3 regions of the Streptomyces peucetius genome follow, and region 1 is predicted to be linked to each of the others. Evidence: predicted binding sites of a transcription regulator. Region 1 holds the regulator's gene; each other region holds the start of a gene.

Region 1 (6,653 bases):
CCTTGAGCCAGTTCCACTCAAGTCAGTCGTTGGAGGAATCGAAAATGGCACGTGCGGTCGGCATCGACCTGGGCACGACTAACTCCGTCGTCAGCGTTCTGGAGGGCGGCGAGCCCACCGTCATCACCAACGCCGAGGGCGCCAGGACCACGCCGTCCGTCGTCGCCTTCGCGAAGAACGGTGAGGTGCTGGTCGGCGAGGTGGCCAAGCGTCAGGCGGTCACGAACGTCGATCGGACCATCCGGTCCGTCAAGCGTCACATGGGCACGGACTGGAAGATCGAGCTCGACGGGAAGAACTTCAACCCGCAGCAGATGAGCGCGTTCATCCTGCAGAAGCTGAAGCGCGACGCGGAGTCCTACCTGGGCGAGAAGGTCACCGACGCGGTGATCACCGTCCCGGCGTACTTCAACGACTCGGAGCGCCAGGCCACCAAGGAGGCCGGTGAGATCGCCGGTCTGAACGTACTGCGCATCGTCAACGAGCCCACCGCGGCCGCCCTGGCCTATGGCCTCGACAAGGACGACCAGACGATCCTCGTCTTCGACCTCGGTGGCGGCACCTTCGACGTCTCGCTGCTGGAGATCGGCGACGGCGTCGTTGAGGTGAAGGCCACCAACGGTGACAACCACCTCGGTGGTGACGACTGGGACCAGCGCGTCGTCGACTATCTGGTCAAGCAGTTCCAGTCCGGGCACGGCGTCGACCTGTCCAAGGACAAGATGGCTCTCCAGCGTCTGCGCGAGGCCGCGGAGAAGGCGAAGATCGAGCTGTCGTCGTCCACCGAGACGTCGATCAACCTGCCCTACATCACGGCCTCCGCCGAGGGCCCGCTGCACCTGGACGAGAAACTCACCCGCGCCCAGTTCCAGCAGCTGACGTCGGACCTGCTCGAGCGCTGCAAGACCCCGTTCCACAACGTCATCAAGGACGCCGGCATCCAGCTGTCCGAGATCGACCACGTGGTCCTGGTCGGCGGCTCGACCCGTATGCCCGCCGTAGCAGAGCTCGTCAAGGACCTCACCGGCGGCAAGGACGCCAACAAGGGTGTGAACCCGGACGAGGTCGTCGCCATCGGAGCCTCGCTGCAGGCCGGTGTCCTCAAGGGTGAGGTCAAGGACGTCCTGCTCCTCGACGTGACCCCGCTGTCCCTCGGTATCGAGACCAAGGGCGGCATTATGACCAAGCTCATCGAGCGCAACACCACGATCCCGACCAAGCGGTCCGAGATCTTCACCACGGCCGAGGACAACCAGCCGTCCGTGCAGATCCAGGTCTACCAGGGCGAGCGCGAGATCGCGGCGTACAACAAGAAGCTCGGGATGTTCGAGCTGACCGGTCTGCCGCCGGCGCCCCGCGGCGTCCCGCAGATCGAGGTCTCCTTCGACATCGACGCCAACGGCATCATGCACGTGACCGCGAAGGACCTGGGCACGGGCAAGGAGCAGAAGATGACCGTCACCGGCGGCTCCTCGCTGCCGAAGGACGAGGTCGACCGCATGCGCCAGGAGGCCGAGCAGTACGCGGACGAGGACCACCGCCGCCGCGAGGCCGCCGAGTCCCGAAACCAGGGCGAGCAGCTCGTCTACCAGACCGAGAAGTTCCTCAAGGACAACGAGGACAAGGTCCCCGGCGAGGTGAAGACGGAGGTGGAGACCGCCCTCACCGAGCTGAAGGAGAAGCTCAAGGGCGACGACACCGCCGAGATCCGCACGGCCACGGAGAAGGTCGCCGCGGTCAGCCAGAAGCTCGGCCAGGCGATGTACGCCAACGCCGCGCCCGAGGGTGCCGCCGCCGAGGACCAGGCCGGCGCCGCCGCGGACGACGACGTCGTCGACGCCGAGATCGTGGACGAGGACAAGTCGAAGAAGGACGGTGCCGCGTGACGGAGGAGACCCCGGGCTTCGAGGAGAAGCCTGACGTCCCCTCCGGCGCCACCCCTGACGACGCCGCCGAGACCGCCGAGACCTCCGAGCAGGAGGCCCCGGCGGCCCCGGAAGGGGACGCAGCACAGACCGTCGGCCTGACGGCACAGCTGGACCAGGTCCGTACCGCCCTGAACGAGCGGACGGCCGACCTCCAGCGGCTCCAGGCCGAGTACCAGAACTACCGCCGGCGCGTGGAGCGCGACAGGATCACGGTCAAGGAGATCGCCACGGCGTCGCTCCTGTCCGAGCTGCTGCCCGTGCTCGACGACATCGGCCGCGCCCGGGAACACGGGGAGCTCGTGGGCGGGTTCAAGTCGGTGGCCGAGTCTCTCGAGACGGCCGCCGCCAAGATGGGCCTGCAGCAGTTCGGTAAGGAGGGCGAGCCCTTCGACCCGACGATCCACGAAGCCCTGATGCACTCGTACGCGCCTGACGTCACAGAGACGACATGCGTTGCGATCCTGCAGCCTGGGTACCGCATCGGCGAGCGCACGATCCGCCCGGCGCGGGTCGCGGTCGCCGAGCCCCAGCCGGGAGCGGCGCCCGCGGCGCAGAAGGAAGAGAAGCCGGCCGACGAGGAGAGCGGTGGGCCCGAGGAGGGCACGCAGCCTGCGGGCTGACGCAGGAAACGTCCGGAAGGAGGGACGTCGATGAGCACGAAGGACTTCGTCGAGAAGGACTACTACAAGGTTCTCGGCGTCCCCAAGGACGCCACAGAGGCCGAGATCAAGAAGGCGTACCGGAAGCTCGCCCGCGAGTTCCACCCGGACGCCAACAAGGGCGACGCCAAGGCCGAGGAGCGCTTCAAGGAGATCTCCGAGGCCAACGACATCCTCGGCGACCCCAAGCGGCGCAAGGACTACGACGACGCCCGCGCCCTGTTCGGGAACGGCGGCTTCAGATCACCTGGCGCCGGCGGTCCCGGCGGCACCTTCAACTTCGACCTGGGTGACCTCTTCGGAGGTCCCCAGGGCGGGGGCCAGGGTGGCGCGGGCGGCTTCGGCGGCGGCCTCGGGGACGTGTTCGGCGGCCTGTTCAACCGGGGCGCCGGCGCGGGCACGCGGACCCAGCCGCGCCGCGGCCAGGACATCGAGTCCGAGGTGACGCTCAGCTTCACCGAGGCGGTCGACGGGGCGACGGTCCCGCTGCGGATGTCCAGCTCCGCCGCGTGCAAGGCGTGTTCGGGCACCGGCGACAAGAACGGCACGCCCCGGGTGTGCCCCACCTGCGTCGGTACCGGCCAGGTCTCGCGCGGGGGCAGCGGCTCCTTCTCGCTGACCGACCCCTGTGTGGACTGCAAGGGCCGGGGCCTGATCGCCGAGACCCCCTGCGACGTCTGCAAGGGCAGCGGCCGGGCCCGCAGCTCCCGCACCATGCAGGTGCGCATCCCGGCGGGCGTCTCCGACGGGCAGCGCATCCGGCTGCGCGGCAAGGGCGCCCCGGGCGAGCGCGGCGGCCCGGCCGGTGATCTGTACGTGGTCGTGCATGTCGACGCCCACCCGGTGTTCGGCCGCAGGGACGACAACCTCACCGTGACGGTGCCCGTCACCTACGCGGAGGCGACGCTCGGCGGCGAGGTCAAGGTGCCCACGCTGGGCGGTCCGCCGGTGACGCTGAAACTGCCGCCAGGCACTCCCAACGGCCGCACCATGCGCGCCCGCGGCAAGGGCGCGGTCCGCAAGGACGGCACCCGCGGGGACCTGCTGGTCACCGTCGAGGTCGCCGTACCCCGGGAGCTCAGCGACAAGGCGAAGGAAGCGCTGGAGGCCTACCGCGAAGCCACCGCGGACCAGGATCCGCGGGCGGAGTTGTTCCAGGCCGCGAAGGGAGCTTGATATGGACCGGTCGGGGCGCAGCCGTAACCCCTACGAACTGACCGACGAGTCGCCGGTGTACGTCATCTCGGTCGCCGCACAGCTGTCGGGACTGCATCCGCAGACCCTGCGGCAGTACGACCGGCTGGGACTCGTCTCCCCCGACCGCACGGCCGGCCGGGGCCGGCGCTACTCGGCCCGCGACATCGAGCTGCTGCGCACCGTGCAGCAGCTGTCGCAGGACGAGGGGATCAACCTCGCCGGCATCAAGCGGATCATCGAACTGGAGAACCAGGTCGCGGCTCTCCAGCAGCGGGTCGCCGAACTGTCGGCGGCCGTGGACGGCGCCGCGGCCGCGATGCGGCAGCGCGAGGCCCAGGTGCACGCCTCGTACCGGCGCGACCTCGTGCCGTACCAGGACGTGCAGCAGGCGAGCGCGCTGGTCGTGTGGCGGCCCAAGCGCGCCGACTGACCACCGGAACGTTACGGCGGCGGGCCGGGGGAGCAGGTGCTCTCCCGGCCCGCCGCCGTACGTCCGTGGCCCCCGGGCCGGCTGTCTACGGGACGGCCGCGGCGACCGCGTCGACGGCCGTCGTCCACAGCGGCTGCGCACCGGTCCCGAAGGCCGCGGCCGGCGCGTAGGCCACGGCGGCGTCCGCCGGCTCCGCCCCGGTCCCCTCACGCCACTCGGCGATCACCAGGCCGTCGCCGTCGCTCGAGAAGTCCCCGGGGCGAGCGCGGTCCCTGGTGAACCGGCTGCCCGGGATCGAGTCCGGCTGGCGACGGTAGAACCTCCCCGCGTACGTCACGTCCATCCGGTACGAGCTGCGGCTCAGCCGGCCCTTGCCCGGCTTCAGTTCCACCGGTTCGCCGCCGACAGTCGTCGTCAGGTGCCGCGGGGCGCGGGTGCCGAGGCCGAGGGCGATGTGGTCGTCCTTCAGTGTGCCCGCAGCCTGCTCCGGGCCGGCTCGCGCCGCCCACGGCGCCCGCCGGCCGCGCGCGGCCGGGAGGAGCCGGAACAGGCGCGGCACGGCCGCCGGCGGCGTCACAGGGTGCCGGCGTCGTCCCCCAGGATGCCGGACTGGGCGATGAGATAGCCGAGTTGGGCGCGGCTCCCGCTGCCCAGGGTGGCGTTCAGCTTCGCGATGTGGGCGCGGCAGGTGCGTACGTTCATGCCCAGGCGGCGGGCGATGGAGTCGTCGACGTGGCCCTCGACGAGGAGCTTGGCGATGGAGCGCTGGACGCTGGTGATGCCGTCCAGCTCGGGCGCGTAGGACAGTTGCTCCTCCCACGGCGTGGCGTGGAGCCAGAACTGCTCGAAGACGCCCACGAGATAGCGCACCAGCCCTTCGTGGCGCAGTTCCAGCGCGACCTGCCGGTCGCTGCGGGCGGGCACGAACGCCACCTTGCGGTCGACGATGATGAGGCGGTCGATGATCTCCTCGAGGGTGCGCACCTCGACGCCGTAGGGGCTGACACGTTCGACGTACGCAAGCGTGGACGGGTGGTGGCGCGCGGTGTGCTGGTACAGCGTGCGCATCTTTACGCCGTTCTTGAGCAGCGGTTCCGCGCGGCGCAGACCGTGCTCCAGGGTGTCCGGACGGCGTCCGCTGCCGGGCTGGACCGTGAGCAGTTCCTCGGAGCACTCCGCGGTGACACGGTCGAGAGCTGCGTTGATGATGCCGAGACCCTCGAGCACGGTGATCGCGTGTCTGGTCGACAGGTCCTGCGCCGTCATGGTCATGAACGGCTCGAATGTGCCGGCGATCGACATGGCGAGCTGGCGGCGTTCCTGGATCTCCCGCTCGATGGGGTATATCAGCTGGTTGAGTGCGAGCGACGGTGGAACGGGGCGGAGCCACTGGGCGTCGTCGGGATCGGGACGCAGCAGGGACAGATCGACGAGGCAGGGTGCGTCCGCCGCCTCCGCCCGGGAGACCTGGCCGCTGCGCAGAGCCGTTGCGTAGAGATTCTTCCCTGCTTCGCACAGTTCGGCACCACTGTGCTTATGCCCGACATTGTCCTGGTTCGAAGACATTTGACACCCCCTCAGGGTCCTGAATTACAGGAACATGATGCCTGTGGTCGCTGGTGGAAGCATTCGGCGTGAGACATGGTCTTAGACGCGGGGGGAGGGTATTGAACAGAATGGGGTGGAGATCCTCCATGAACAGGACGGTTCGCATACTTTGCGCACTTGCTGCCGGGGCAGCCGCGTTCAGCGTGGCTGTGATCAGCGGCGAGCCGACTTGGGAGTCCGAGCCGGCGCACGCGGTCGTCGCGGGTGAGCCGACATGGGAGTCCGAGCCGGCCCACGCGGTCGTCGCGGGTGAGCCCACGTGGGAGTCCGGGCAGGGGGGCGTGGTGATCGCGGGCACGGACGAACTCACATGGGAGATCGCTCCCGTGGACGCGGATCCGGGCGCATGACCATCCCTCCGGACGATCGTGTCTTCCGGCGCGAGATGGCGACGGCCTATCGGTCCGGGTGGCATTTCATCGACCTCGTCACGGCGATTCCGCATCGTGGCGACTCGTTGATGGTCACCCTGTTCGGTGAGCCGATCGTCGTCGCCCGCGAGGAGGACGAGGATGTCCGCGCCTACCGCTGTCTGCGCCGGCCGCGAGGGGCTCCGCAGCCCGTCCGCTGTGCCATCCGGTACGGCATGATTTTTGTCAATCTCGACCAGCGTGACCACCAGCTGGCCGAGCCGGACACCACCGCCACCCCCCGCAGTGCCTGAGCGATTCCCCCGTCGTTTCAGATCGCTCAGGTGCTTCCCCCACACAGCGGCGCCATCGTGGACCTGAAACACGATGGCGCCGTTGTGCTGCCCGGAACGTGTTTCCCGGGCCCGGCCGGCTATGCCCGGCCCATCGCGCGGGTCAGCGCGATCTCGATGACCACCCG
Region 2 (6,653 bases), 1.1 Mb from region 1:
CGACACCTCGCCGGTCATCGCGACGTCCGTGCGCACCTGGCGACCGGAGAGCAGCGACGCGAGGGCCGTGGTCATCGTGATGCCGGCGCTCGGCCCGTCCTTGGGCACCGCGCCCGCCGGGAAGTGGATGTGCACGCCCCGGTCCTTGAGATCGGCGACCGGCAGCTCCAGTTCGGCGCCGTGCGAGCGCAAAAAGCTCAGCGCGATCTGCGCGGACTCCTTCATCACGTCACCGAGCTGACCGGTCAGGGTCAGTCCGGACGCGCCGGTCTCCGGGTCGGCGAGCGACGCCTCCACGAAGAGCACGTCCCCGCCGGCGCCGGTCACGGCGAGCCCGGTGGCCACACCCGGCACGGCGGTGCGGCGCTCGGCCGGGTCCTGGGCGGACTCGGGCACGTGGTGCGGCCGGCCGATGAGCCCGCGCAGCTCCTCGTGCGTGATGGTGAACGGCAGCTCCCTGTCGCCCAGCTCGTGCTGCGCCGCGACCTTCCGCAGCAGCCTCGCGACGGACCGCTCCAGGTTCCGTACGCCGGCCTCGCGGGTGTACTCGCCGGCGAGCTTGCGCAGCGCCGAGTCGTCGAGGGTCACCTCGCCGGCCTCCAGGCCGGCCCGCTCCAGCTGACGCGGTACGAGGTGGTCGCGGGCGATGACGATCTTCTCGTCCTCCGTGTAGCCGTCGAGGCGCACCAGCTCCATCCGGTCGAGCAGCGCTTCCGGGATGGCTTCCAGCACGTTGGCGGTGGCGAGGAAGACGACGTCGCTGAGGTCGAGTTCGACCTCGAGGTAGTGGTCGCGGAAGGTGTGGTTCTGCGCGGGGTCCAGGACCTCGAGCAGCGCGGCGGCCGGGTCGCCCCGGAAGTCGGAGCCGACCTTGTCGATCTCGTCGAGGAGGACGACCGGGTTCATGGAGCCGGCCTCCTTGATCGCACGCACGATCCGGCCGGGCAGCGCACCGACGTACGTACGGCGGTGACCGCGGATCTCGGCCTCGTCCCGTACGCCGCCGAGCGCGACGCGCACGAACTTGCGGCCCATGGCGTGTGCGACGGACTCGCCGAGCGAAGTCTTGCCCACACCGGGCGGGCCGACGAGCGCGAGCACCGCGCCCCCGCGCCGCCCGCCGACCACGCCCAGCCCGCGGTCGGCGCGCCGCTTGCGCACCGCCAGGTACTCGGTGATCCGCTCCTTCACGTCCTGCAGGCCCGCGTGCTCGGCGTCCAGGACGGACTTGGCGCCCTGGATGTCGTAGGCGTCCTCCGTGCGCTCGTTCCACGGCAGTTCGAGCACCGTGTCCAGCCAGGTGCGGATCCAGGAGCCCTCGGGCGACTGGTCGCTCGCCCGCTCCAGCTTGTCGACCTCCTTGAGCGCGGCCTCGCGGACCTTTTCGGGCAGGTCGGCGGCCTCTACGCGGGCGCGGTAGTCGTCGGACTCGTCCTCGCCCTCCTGGCCGCCCAGTTCGCGCAGCTCCTTGCGTACGGCGTCGAGCTGACGGCGCAGCAGGTACTCCCGCTGCTGCTTGTCGACGCCTTCCTGGACGTCCTTGGCGATGGACTCGGCGACGTCCTGCTCGGCGAGGTGCTCGCGCAGTTGCTCGGTGGCGAGCTTGAGCCGGGCGACGGGGTCACCGGTCTCGAGCAGCTCGATCTTCTGGGCGGTCGTCAGGAACGGTGAGTAACCGGAGTTGTCGGCGAGCTGCGAGATGCCCTCGATCTGCTGCACACGGTCGACGACCTGCCAGGCGCCGCGCTTCTTCAGCCAGTCGGTGGCAAGGGCCTTGTACTCCTTGGCCAGTTCGGTCACCGCGCCGGGCAGGGGATCGGGCACGGTCTCCTCGACCACGGTGCCCTCCACCCACAGGGCCGCGCCGGGCCCGGTCGTACCGGCGCCGATGCGGACCCGGCCGACGCCTCGGATCAGCGCGCCGGGGTCGCCGTCGGAGAGCCGGCCGACCTGCTCGACGGTGCCGAGCACACCGGTCGCGGCGTAGGTGCCGTCGACCCGGGGAACGAGCAGCACCTTCGGCTTGTTGCCCGAGGGGCGGGCGGCGGCCTGGGCGGCCTCGACCGCAGCGCGTACGTCGGTGTCGGACAGGTCGAGCGGCACGACCATGCCGGGCAGCACGACCTCGTCGTCGAGCGGCAGCACGGGCAGAGTGAGCGGTGAGTTCGCCTTGATATCGGCAGCCATGATCTCCCCTTAGGCAGTCAAGTTGAGCTGTACCGACTCAATGCATATGAGCCCGCCAATGTTCCCCCGGGCGTGTTCGCTCTGAGCGATCACAGAAATCCGGTGGGCGACGCAGGGCCCGGCGGGCAGAGTGAGCCGATGGCAGACAAGGGACTGAACCCGGACGGGACCATCGCGCGTGAGGGTTCCCTCGACCGCGTGACCACGGCTTTCGCACCCGTGGTCGCCGCCGCCCGCACGGAGATCACCGGCCGGTTCGGCGACGGGCGGCTCGGTGGCGGACGACCCGGTGGCGGACGGCTGCACAGCGCGTACCTGTACGGCAGCATCCCGCGCGGCACGGCCGTGCCCGGCACCTCGGACCTCGACCTCATGCTGGTGCTGCACGAGGAGCCCGCCGCGCGGGACCGGGCGGACGCCGACGCGGCCGAGGCCGCGCTCGACGGGTCGTTCGACGCCATCGACGGCGCCGGCATCCTGCTCGTCGACACCCGGGCGGCACTGAGCGAACTCGAACGGTACGACCTGGGCTTCTTCATCTCCTGCCTGTGCACGCCGCTGCTGGGCGACGATCTCGCCGCCCGCCTTCCCGCCCAGCGCCCCACCTCGCTGCTGGCCCGTGAGACCAACGGCGACCTGGAGCTCACGCTGCCGCGCTGGCGGGAGGCACTGCGGAACGCCGGGACGGACGCCGGGCGGCGGACGCTGTGCCGCCGGATCGCGCGGCGCGTCGTGCGGTCCGGGTTCACCTTGGTGATGCCCCGCTGGGGCGGCTGGACCAGCGATCTGCACGAGTCGGCGGAGCTCTTCGCCGGCCACTACCCACAGCGTGCGGACCAGATGCGCATCGCCGCCGCCGTGGCCCGTGCCCCGACGTCGGACCCGGCCGTGATCCGCGTCCTCGTGGAGGACCTGGGCCCCTGGCTGGCCGCCGAGTACACGGCGGTGCACGGCCGGAAAGCGGCGCGGCCGTGAACCTGCGGTGCGCGGGCGCGGACGGACGGTGCGCGGCCGTGAACCTGCGCCGCCGGTCGCCCGTCACGCCGTCGGTTATTCGGTGGCCAGGGCGCGCCCGAGCAGTGTGTAATACGCTCCGCGTAATAGACACAGACCTACTCCACCTGTTACTTAGCGCTTCTGAGGAGCCTGTATGTCCTTCGAGTCGACCGCGGAGACCGTCCACGCCTGGGTCCAGGGCTGGGTCGTCTCCCGCGGCGCGGCGGACCCGGTGGCCCGGCCCTGGGGCTTCACCGTCGACGTCGGCCAGGTCAAGCACGCCACCCGCCACGTCCTGACCGCGGACGACGAGGCCACCGTCCGCAAGGTCGCCGCCGAGGTGGCCGCACCGACGGTGTGGCTGAAGGTCTTCGCCGATCCGGACTCCGTCGTCGAATGGGCCGGTCCCGACTGGGCCGTCGACGAGCCCGGCTGGCTGATGTCGACCACGCTGCGCCGCAACCCGACGGTGGTCCCCGCCGGCTACACCCTGCGGACCTGGACCCGCGGCGGCGTCGTCCGGGCCCTGGTCGTGGCGCCCGACGGCTCCTTCGCGGCGCGCGCCCAGATCGCGCCGACGGGACGCACGGCCGTCGTCGACCAGGTGGAGACCGCCCCCGAGCACCGCCGCAAGGGCCTCGGCCGGCTCGTGATGCACACCCTCCACAACGCCGCCCTCGACCACGGCGCCACCGTCGGCGTGCTGGGCGGCACCCCGGACGGCCGTGCGTTGTACGAGTCCCTGGGCTGGCACACGCACGCGCCGCTCGTGAGCCTCTTCCACGCCCCGCCCGGCTCCTGATCAGGCCGCCGGGGGGACACCGGCCGGGCGGCGGACCGCGGCCGATACTGCGGCAATGCCGCCGCCGTGGAAGTGCCGTGAACCGACGGCCGGGGCGGCGGCGATAGAGGTGACGTGAGACTGATGCGCCCCTCGGGGGGAGAGCGGGACGACGCGGCACTGCTGCGGGCCGTCGCGCGCGGGGACACAGAAGCCCTCGGCGTGCTGTACGACCGGCACGCCGGGTGGCTGCACATGCGCCTGACCCGCCGGTGCACCGACCCCGAGACCGTACGGGAAGTGCTCCAAGACACCTTTGTGACCGCCTGGCGTTCGGCCGCTTCCCACCGGGGCGGCGAGGCGGGCGGCTGGCTCTGGGTGATCGCCGCGCGCCGGCTGGTCGACGCGCAGCGGGTGCGAGCCAGGCAGGAGCGTGTCGTCCACGAACCGGCCGGGACGGCACCCTCGGCGGAGGAACGCGTCCTCGCGAACCTGGAGTACGGAGATGTGGGCTCCGCCCTCGACCGCATCGCGCCGGAGCTGCGCGAGGTTCTGCGGGCCACGGTGGTCGATGGCCTGACGACACGTGAGACCGCGCATCTGCTCGGCATACCGGAGGGCACGGTCAAGACCCGGGCCCTCAGGGCGCGCCGCGAGCTGCGCACCGCACTCGGCCGGCTGCCGTTGGGGGGCACCGCGTGAACAGCTGGCATGTGAGCCACGAGCTGGCGGCCCGGTACGCCGACGGCTCCGCGCCGGAGCCCGACGCCTGGTCGCTGGAGAAGCACGTCGAGTCGTGCACCGGCTGCGCGTCCCGTGTCTCCGCCATGGTCGCTGCGGGAGCCGCAGGACCACTGCTGGCTGAGCTGCGGTCCGGACTGCTGGCGACGACAGGCACGACGGCCCCGGTCCGCCGCCCGTTCCTGTCCGGCCTCCGGGCCGCCTCGGAGGCGGGGCCGCACGCCGCCGGACGCGCCCGCCCGGCAAACCCGACCGCCATCGGACGCGCCCGCCGGGCACGGGCCGTCGTCCGGCTGACGGGCACGTTCGGACACGGGCTGCACCGGGCGTGGACCGTCGCGCTGCTGCTGGTCGGGGCGGGGGCGCTCGGGCTCGGGTACGGCGCCGGCTTCGCCGGCGCCCGGCCCCTGCTGCTGCTCGTCGCGCCGCTGCTGCCACTCGCCGGGGTCGGTCTGTCGTACGGGCGGCACTCCGATCCGGCCCACGAGATCGCCGTGTCCACCCCGTCCGGCGGGCTGCGCCTCCTGCTGACCCGCACGGCCGCCGTGCTCGCGGCAGGTGTCCCCCTGCTCACTGCGGTCGGCGCGCTGCTGCCGTCCGGCGCCGGGGGACCCGGGGCGGCGGCGTGGCTGCTGCCCGGGCTGGCTCTGACCCTCGCGGCACTGGCGCTCGGTTCGTACGTCGGCTGCCGGACCGCGGCCGCGGTCCTGGGCGCCGGCTGGCTGGCCGTGGTGGTGCTTCCCGTACTGGCGGCGATGCCGCCCGAGATGGCCGACCGCCTCGGTCACATCGCGGGCGGACCGTCCGCGCAGGGTGCCTGGGGGGTCGCGGCGGCGCTGTGCGCGGGGCTCCTCACGCTGCGCCGTTACTCGTTCGACCGTCTGGAGAAGATGTGAGCATCACCGGGAGCACGGCACAGGTCACCGGTCTGACGGTCCGGCACCGCAGGACGGTGGCGTTGGACGCGGTCGACATCTCCTTCGGGAGCGGGGTGCACGGTCTGCTCGGGCCCAACGGCGCGGGCAAGACGTCGCTGATCCGGGTCCTGGCAACCGTCACCGCACCCGCCGCGGGCCGGGTGACGCTGCTGGGCCGCGATGTGTCGGGGCACGTCGAGCGGGCGGAGGTCCGGCGCAGGCTGGGCTATCTGCCGCAGGAGTTCGGCTACTACCCGGGCTTCACGGTGCGCGAGTTCGTCGCCTATGTGGCGTGGCTGAAGGAGATGCGGACGGCAGACGTCCCGGCGGCGGTGGAACGCGCGGTGCGGCGGGTCGGTCTCGGGGACCGGATCGACACGAAGGTGAAGACGCTGTCGGGCGGCATGGTGCGCCGGGTCGGTATCGCACAGGCGATCGTGAACGAACCGGAACTGCTGCTGCTCGACGAGCCAACCGCCGGTCTCGATCCGGAGCAGCGCGTCGAATTCAGAGCACTGCTCCGGGAACTGGGCGCCGCTGCCACCGTGATCGTCTCCACCCACCTGGTGGAGGACGTGGCGGCGGCCTGCTCGGAGGTGACCCTGATCGAGTCCGGCCGGCTCGCGTTCCACGGCTCCACCGCGGAACTGACCGTCCTCGGCAAGGACTCCGCCGACGACCACGGGGACAACCCCGTCGAACGCGGCTACACGGCCGCGCTGCGCGCCCACCGCGCCCATCCCTCGCTCCCGGTCGGGACGCGCCGATGACCACCACGGCCGCCGCACCCGCCGCCCCGGACAGCACGGCGGCGCTCCGCGCACCGCATCCGCTCCGCAGCGAGCTGCTGCGCGGCTCCGCGCCGTGGACGGGCACCGCCGTCGCCGTCACGCTCGGGATCTCCCTAGCCGCCAAGGCGGCGCAGTGGCAGGGAAGCTGGGGCGAGACCCAGACCCTGCTGCACGTCGTGGCCTCACTGCTGGGCGGCCCGCTCGCGGCGGCCGCCGGCTGCTGGCAGGGCGGCCGGGAAC
Region 3 (6,653 bases), 3.5 Mb from region 1:
GTGCGACTGGTCGTCTCATCCTCGCCTACCCTTTCGCCTTTTACCGCGGAATGCTGGGTGTTGCCGCTGCCTAGTCGTCACGGCGGGCATTCAGGTTGCCGACGTGCGCCGGAAGAACGCGGACGCGGGGCGGGAGCCCGGAACGGGGAGCAGGCGCCGGTCACCAAGGGCTGTGGTGGGCCAGATTCAGGGCAAGAGCGGTCACCGGCAGGCAGAAGAAGACGGCCCAGGGCCCCAACCGGTGGTCACCGACGCGCAGATGGGCGACGAGTGCGCCGAGGAAGTACAGCACCAGGCCGCCGGCGGCGAGCATGCCCACCGCCGGCAGCACGAAGAGCCCGGTCAGCAGCCCCAGCGAACCGGTCGCCAGCACGGCACCCAGCGGCCGTATCCATGACCGTGGCACCCGCAGTTTGTCCGCCTGGCGCCGGGGAAGGTCGTGGCCGGTGAGGTTGGCGACGGCGGCCGAGCCGTTGAGGGCAGAGGTCAGGAGGACGACCACGAGGTGGACGGTGGACACGGAAGGCTCCTTCTCACGAGCAGCAGGGTTTCACCCTTCCGACGATCCACAGCCCCGGAACGTGATGCGCCGTGCCAGGTCCGGCCCGGCCTAACCTGCCGGGACCACCGCTCCATCAGCGAGGAAATCGGTCGCGCCCCCATGACGCGAGCCGTTGGCCCCGGTCGCCCCAGCTGTACGACTTGTACTCCAGGTCGAAGCCCGGCAGTGCTCCGGCCGTGGAGCATCAGGGCGGCCCTGCGCTCGTCGAGGTGGCCGAGGGACGTGCCGTCGCGCTCTCGGCTGAAGAGATCGACCTGCTGGCCCGCGTTCGCGGGGCGGTGGAGATGTGGGGGACCGCGTGGTCGGTCAGGGCGACGGGCATGAGCGTTCGTACTGTGCGCTCGACCGGGCGTTGTGCCCCGGCGAGGCCAGGCTCGACGCGCGGGGCCGTCCGTGCCACAGGGTCTGTCGGTGTGACCGCTCGGTGCTCCTGCACGACGGCGGCTCGGCGGTGCGGACGCGGGCCCTGTCGCCGCGCGGTTTCGAAGGATGCGGAGGCGGCGAACGTGCTCCCGCTGCTGGCGTCCTCCGTCGCGAGCCGGCGCACCTCGTGCTCGCGTCATGCTCGCCCCCGGTCGACGCGGCTCCGAGGCCCGGTCCGGCCGATCCGCTGTCCGCCAATCGGGTCAAGAGTTGGCAAAGGGGGTATATCTGGGAGACGGGCCCCGTTCCTTGAGGAGGTGGCTGTCATGGTCGAGGAACTGCTGACAGCGTTGGCCCTGGCAGGCTCCGGTGTGGCGGTGTACGTGGCGTCCGCGGCCCGGGTGGTGAAGCAGTACGAGCGAGGCGTCGTCCTGCGCTTCGGCCGGCTGCGCGGCGAGATACGCATGCCGGGCTTCACCATGATCGTCCCGATCGTCGACCGGATGCACAAAGTGAACATGCAGATCGTGACCATGCCGGTGCCTGCTCAGGACGGCATCACGCGGGACAATGTCACGGTCCGGGTGGATGCGGTCATCTACTTCAAGGTCGTCGACCCGGCTGACGCCATCATTCGTGTCGAGGACTACCGGTTCGCCGTCTCCCAGATGGCGCAGACCTCGCTGCGTTCGATCCTGGGCAAGAGCAACCTCGACGATCTGCTCTCGAACCGCGAGAAGCTCAACGAGGGGCTGGAGCTCATGATGGACAGCCCTGCCGTCGAGTGGGGCGTCACCATCGACCGGGTCGAGATCAAGGACGTCTCCCTGCCGGAGACGATGAAGCGGTCCATGGCCCGGCAGGCGGAGGCGGACCGTGAGCGGCGCGCCCGCGTGATCAACGCCGACGCCGAGCTGCAGGCGTCGAAGAAGCTGGCGGAGGCTGCCGGTGCGATGTCCGACGAGCCTGCCGCTCTGCAGCTGCGGCTCCTGCAGACCGTCGTCGCGGTGGCCGCCGAGAAGAACTCGACCCTTGTCCTGCCCTTCCCCGTCGAACTGCTGCGCTTCCTGGAGCGGTCCACCCCGCGGGAGGTCGCACAGCGCACCAAGGCGCTTACGGACGTACTCGATGCGCTCCCGAAGGGGAACGCGCGGGCGGAGGAGCCGGAATCGCCGGAGGAATCGGAATCGCCGGAGGAAGTGACGGAGAAGGAGGAGGGAGAGGAGAAGGAGATCGAGAGCGGGCGCGAGACGCAGAAGGCGACGGACGTGTCCTTGATGGGGACGACCGTCCCCGATGGTCCCGAGCGCGTGGCATCCGCCGGCCGGCTGCCCCTTCAAGGGGAAGGCGGGTGATCCGACCGGACCTGTCCGCCTCCTGGACACCGTCACCCGCGACCAGCGCCGACGGCCCGGCAGCCCGGCCGCTCCTCGCCCGGGAAAGACTTGACTCCAGGGGGCTCAAGTTTTATGTAGGAGGGGACGGCAGATTCGCGGTGGCAACCAGAGGAGGCGGCCATGGCTCGAGCAGTCGGAATCGACCTGGGGACGACGAACTCTGTGGTCTGTGTGCTGGAAGGCGGGGAACCGACCGTCATCGCGAACACAGAGGGCGCCAGGACCACGCCGTCGGTGGTGGCATTCGCGAAGAACGGTGAGGTGCTCGTCGGTGAGCTCGCCAAGCGCCAGGCGGTGACCAACGTCGACCGCACGGCACGCTCCGTCAAGCGGCACATGGGCGAGGCGCAGTGGCGCTTCCCGGAGTCCGGGGACATCGACGGCAAGCAGTACACCACGCAGGAGATCTCGGCCCGGGTCCTGCAGAAGCTCAAGCGCGACGCGGCGGCCTATCTCGGCGAGGACGTCACCGACGCGGTGATCACCGTTCCGGCGTACTTCAACGACAGCCAGCGCACCGCGACGAAGGAGGCCGGTGAGATCGCCGGCCTGAAAGTGCTGCGCATCATCAACGAACCGACCGCGGCCGCCCTGGCGTACGGCCTGGACAAGGAGAACGACCAGACGATACTCGTGTTCGACCTCGGGGGCGGCACTTTCGACGTCTCGCTGCTGGAGATCGGCGAGGGCCTCGTCGAGGTGAAGGCCACCAACGGTGACACGCACCTCGGCGGCGACGACTGGGACCAGCGGATCGTCGACCACCTGGTGAAGCAGTTCAAGAACGGTCACGGCATCGACCTGTCCAGGGACAAGATGGCTCTCCAGCGTCTGCGCGAGGCCGCGGAGAAGGCGAAGATCGAGCTGTCGTCGTCCACCGAGACGTCGATCAACCTGCCCTACATCACGGCGTCGGCCGAAGGCGCGCTGCACCTGGACGAGAAACTGACCCGCGCGCAGTTCGAGCAGCTGACGTCGGACCTGCTCGAGCGCTGCAAGACCCCCTTCCACAACGCCATCAAGGACGCCGGGATCAAGGTGTCGGACATCGATCACGTGATCCTGGTGGGCGGCTCCACGCGGATGCCGGCGGTGACCGGCCTGGTCAAGGAACTGACCGGAAAGGAACCGCACAAGGGTGTGAACCCGGACGAGGTCGTCGCCATCGGAGCCTCGCTGCAGGCCGGTGTCCTCAAGGGTGAGGTCAAGGACGTCCTGCTCCTCGACGTGACCCCGCTGTCCCTCGGTATCGAGACCAAGGGCGGCATCATGACCAAGCTCATCGAGCGCAACACCACGATCCCGACCAAGCGGTCCGAGATCTTCACCACGGCCGAGGACAACCAGCCGTCCGTGCAGATCCAGGTCTACCAGGGCGAGCGCGAGATCGCGGCGTACAACAAGAAGCTCGGTATGTTCGAGCTGACCGGTCTGCCGCCGGCGCCCCGCGGCGTCCCGCAGATCGAGGTCTCCTTCGACATCGACGCCAACGGCATCATGCACGTCACCGCTAAGGACCTCGCCACCGGCAAGGAGCAGAAGATGACCGTCACCGGCGGCTCCTCGCTGCCGAAGCAGGACATCGACCGCATGGTCCGTGAGGCGGAGCAGCACGCGGAGGACGACCGCCGCCGCAAAGAGGCCGCGGAGACCCGCAACCAGGCGGAGAGCACCGTCTACCAGACGGAGAAGGTGCTGCAGGACAACCGCGACAAGATCCCCGAGGACGTCCGGTCCGAGACGGAGGCGGCCCTGGCCGACGTCAAGGAGAAGCTCAAGGGCGACGACAGCGGCGCCATCCGGTCGGCCACCGAGAAGGCCACCGCGGCCGCCCAGCGGATCGGCTCCGCGCTGTACGCCCAGACACAGCAGACCCAGGCGCAGACCGAGGGTGGGGGCGCCGGAACCGCCGGCACCGGAGCGGCCTCGGCCTCGGAGGGTGACGAAGACGTCGTCGACGCGGAGATCGTGGACGACGAGGGGAAGGGGGGCGCCGGATGAGCCGCGACCCCGACGTCGGGAACGACCGGGACCGGCGGGCACCCGTCGTCATCCGCGACCGTCGCAGAATCGACCCGGTGACACTCGAGCCGCGCCGGCCGGCCGACCCGGCCGTCCCCTCGGCGCACGGGACGGCGACGCCGCCCTCGGCGCACGAGTCGGTGACCCGCTCGGCGCCGGGCGGGGCCGCCGGCCGGCCGGCAGCCGCCGAACTGCGGCGGGCCCGGACCGAGGCCGCCCGGCTGCGTGACGAGAACGCTGAACTGACAGCGGATCTTCAGCGTCTGAAGGCCGAGTACGACAACTACCGCAAACGCGTCCGGCGGGACCGGCTGGCAATCCGCGAGATCGCCGTGACCAACGTCCTGGCCGCGCTGCTTCCCGTGCTCGACGCCTTCGAAGGGGCACGCGAACAGGGTGCCGACACCGGAATCGAGGCGGTGGCCAAGGTACTCGGCGAACAACTGGCGGCGCTCGGCCTGCAGTCCGTCGGGGCGCCGGGGGAGGCCTTCGACCCCCAGACCCACGAAGCGGTCACCTACACCCCGTCCGACGAGGCGGCCGGCCCGGTCTGCACCGAGGTGCTCCGGCACGGCTACCGCGTGGGCGACCACCTCCTGCGCCCCGCGCAGGTCGCCGTCACCGGCCCGCCCGCCGGTGGTCCGGTGGTCCCCACGGAGGTCCGGGCCGACGACGGCAGGAGCGGTGTGCCTGGTGCTGAATGAACGCCGGAGCGGCTGCTCGGTCGGCTGCCCGCCGGGCCGGACCGTATGGACACAACCATTGGTGTGAACGGTCCGCCCACCCAGCGGCGCTGCTCCGGCCCGGCCCCGTCGCGCCGTTACGGTCGGGTCTGTCCCGAGGTGGAGCGCCGGCACGGCTGCGGGCCCCACCCCTTCCACGATGTCGAAAGGCGGGTCCAGCATGTCCAGCAACGCAGAAACCGGCGGGGTCACAGGCACCAAGGACAAGGACTACAACCTGATCTGGTACATCGAGAGCTGCCTGAACAACGCCCTGCGGCTCGAGACGTACATCCGGGACTCGGAGCGCGACGGTGACAGCGAAGTCACCGAGCTCTTCCGCAAGGCGCAGGCCGACAGCCGCAAGGGCGCCGAGCTCGGCAAGCAGCTGCTGCGCAGCCGCATGGGCAGCTGACGGCCCTGCCCGGACGCCCCCGCGTCGCCGCACGGTCGTACGACGCGGTGGTGCGGATCACCACATCAGCCATCTGCGCTACGGACCTGCACTTCGTCCGTGGCACGATGCCCGGCCTGGAGCAGGGCAGGATCCTCGGGCGAGGCCGGCTGGACCAAGGTGGCTCTCGGCCTCGGCGAGGACGGTTCCCTCGCCCCGGGACTCGAGGAGAGGCGGGCACCGGAGCAGCCACCACCGCAGGCTCCGGCCGGCCCTTCGCCACCGGGGACGACGAGAGAAGGTGATCACCGGTGACGGCCCACGCCGGAGAAACGGCTCGCAAGACCGGCGACTTCTACTGCGCGACGTGCGACGAGAAGGTCCATGCCACGGAGGGTGACAAGATCCTTCCGTGCCCCAACGGCCACAAGGCCTTCGAGACCCGGCGGAACGAGCCGGACACGAAATCCTGACGGGGAACGCCGGACGGGACGTACCGGACAGGCAGGAGCGGGACCCGATGGCCGCGGACGCACTCCGGCGTGAAGTGGCGGTGCTGGTCGGGTTGCAGGCCGCGGGCAAGTCGACCTTCTACCGCCAGCGCCTCGCCATCGACCACACGCTGGTGAGCAAGGACCTGTTCCCTCGCGCGGCCCGGAACAAGCAGCGTCGGCAGATGCGCCTGGTGGCTGGCGCCCTGGCCGCCGGGAGACCGGTGGCCGTCGACAACACCAACCCGTCGCCAGAGGAGTGGGGACCGCTGATCGAGCTGGGGCACGCGCTGGGGGCCTCGGTGACGGCGTACTGGTTCCCGCCCGACGTCGAGGGTTCGCTGCGGCGCAACGCCGCCCGACACGGGTCTGAACGCGTACCGGAGGTGGGTGTGCACGCCACGTTCCGGAAGCTCCGCCGTCCGTCCGTCGCCGACGGTTTCGACGCCGTGCACGAAGTGCGCTTCGACGGCGCCGGAGGTTTCCAGGTGCGGCTCCTGCGGCACACCCCCGAGCCGCCCGAGCCACGCCGGCCGCCCGAGCCACCTGAGCCACGCGAGCCGCCCGCGCCCGACTGAGACCCCCGGCGCGACACCGGCCCTGGACAGCCGCCACGTACTCCTCCGGCCCCCGGCTCTTGCGGCCGGGCGGACTTCAACGGAGCTCAGTCGTGCCGGGGCCGAAGCGGTGCCGGTAGGCGGA

The links. Region 1 encodes HspR, which represses chaperone genes until heat shock. Its sites were predicted from a motif close to TTGAGNNNNNNNNNCTCAA; they were not measured.
Region 2: a site for HspR is predicted at 2,210-2,228, ahead of lon (endopeptidase La). Genes of this name have one in related genera too.
Region 3: a site for HspR is predicted at 2,371-2,389, ahead of dnaK (molecular chaperone DnaK). Genes of this name have one in related genera too.

Annotation. Positions count from the first base shown of each region.
Region 1 covers NZ_CP107567.1:4,234,719-4,241,371, forward strand. The annotation lists gene dnaK (molecular chaperone DnaK) at 45-1,886, shown strand; gene grpE (nucleotide exchange factor GrpE) at 1,883-2,548, shown strand; gene dnaJ (molecular chaperone DnaJ) at 2,579-3,763, shown strand; gene OGH68_RS19545 (heat shock protein transcriptional repressor HspR) at 3,765-4,214, shown strand; gene OGH68_RS19550 (hypothetical protein) at 4,300-4,773, opposite strand; gene OGH68_RS19555 (helix-turn-helix transcriptional regulator) at 4,788-5,780, opposite strand; gene OGH68_RS19560 (hypothetical protein) at 5,966-6,172, shown strand; gene OGH68_RS19565 ((2Fe-2S)-binding protein) at 6,169-6,486, shown strand; gene OGH68_RS19570 (pyridoxamine 5'-phosphate oxidase family protein) at 6,606-6,653, opposite strand, start outside.
Region 2 covers NZ_CP107567.1:5,335,555-5,342,207, reverse strand. The annotation lists gene lon (endopeptidase La) at 1-2,187, opposite strand, end outside; gene OGH68_RS24730 (nucleotidyltransferase domain-containing protein) at 2,326-3,162, shown strand; gene OGH68_RS24725 (GNAT family N-acetyltransferase) at 3,338-3,985, shown strand; gene OGH68_RS24720 (RNA polymerase sigma factor) at 4,109-4,666, shown strand; gene OGH68_RS24715 (zf-HC2 domain-containing protein) at 4,663-5,601, shown strand; gene OGH68_RS24710 (ABC transporter ATP-binding protein) at 5,604-6,392, shown strand; gene OGH68_RS24705 (hypothetical protein) at 6,389-6,653, shown strand, end outside.
Region 3 covers NZ_CP107567.1:7,741,115-7,747,767, forward strand. The annotation lists gene OGH68_RS34980 (polysaccharide lyase family 1 protein) at 1-19, opposite strand, end outside; gene OGH68_RS34985 (DoxX family protein) at 161-520, opposite strand; gene OGH68_RS34990 (slipin family protein) at 1,252-2,280, shown strand; gene dnaK (molecular chaperone DnaK) at 2,443-4,323, shown strand; gene OGH68_RS35000 (nucleotide exchange factor GrpE) at 4,320-5,048, shown strand; gene OGH68_RS35005 (hypothetical protein) at 5,248-5,481, shown strand; gene OGH68_RS35010 (hypothetical protein) at 5,772-5,933, shown strand; gene OGH68_RS35015 (ATP-binding protein) at 5,981-6,529, shown strand; gene OGH68_RS35020 (GlxA family transcriptional regulator) at 6,606-6,653, opposite strand, start outside.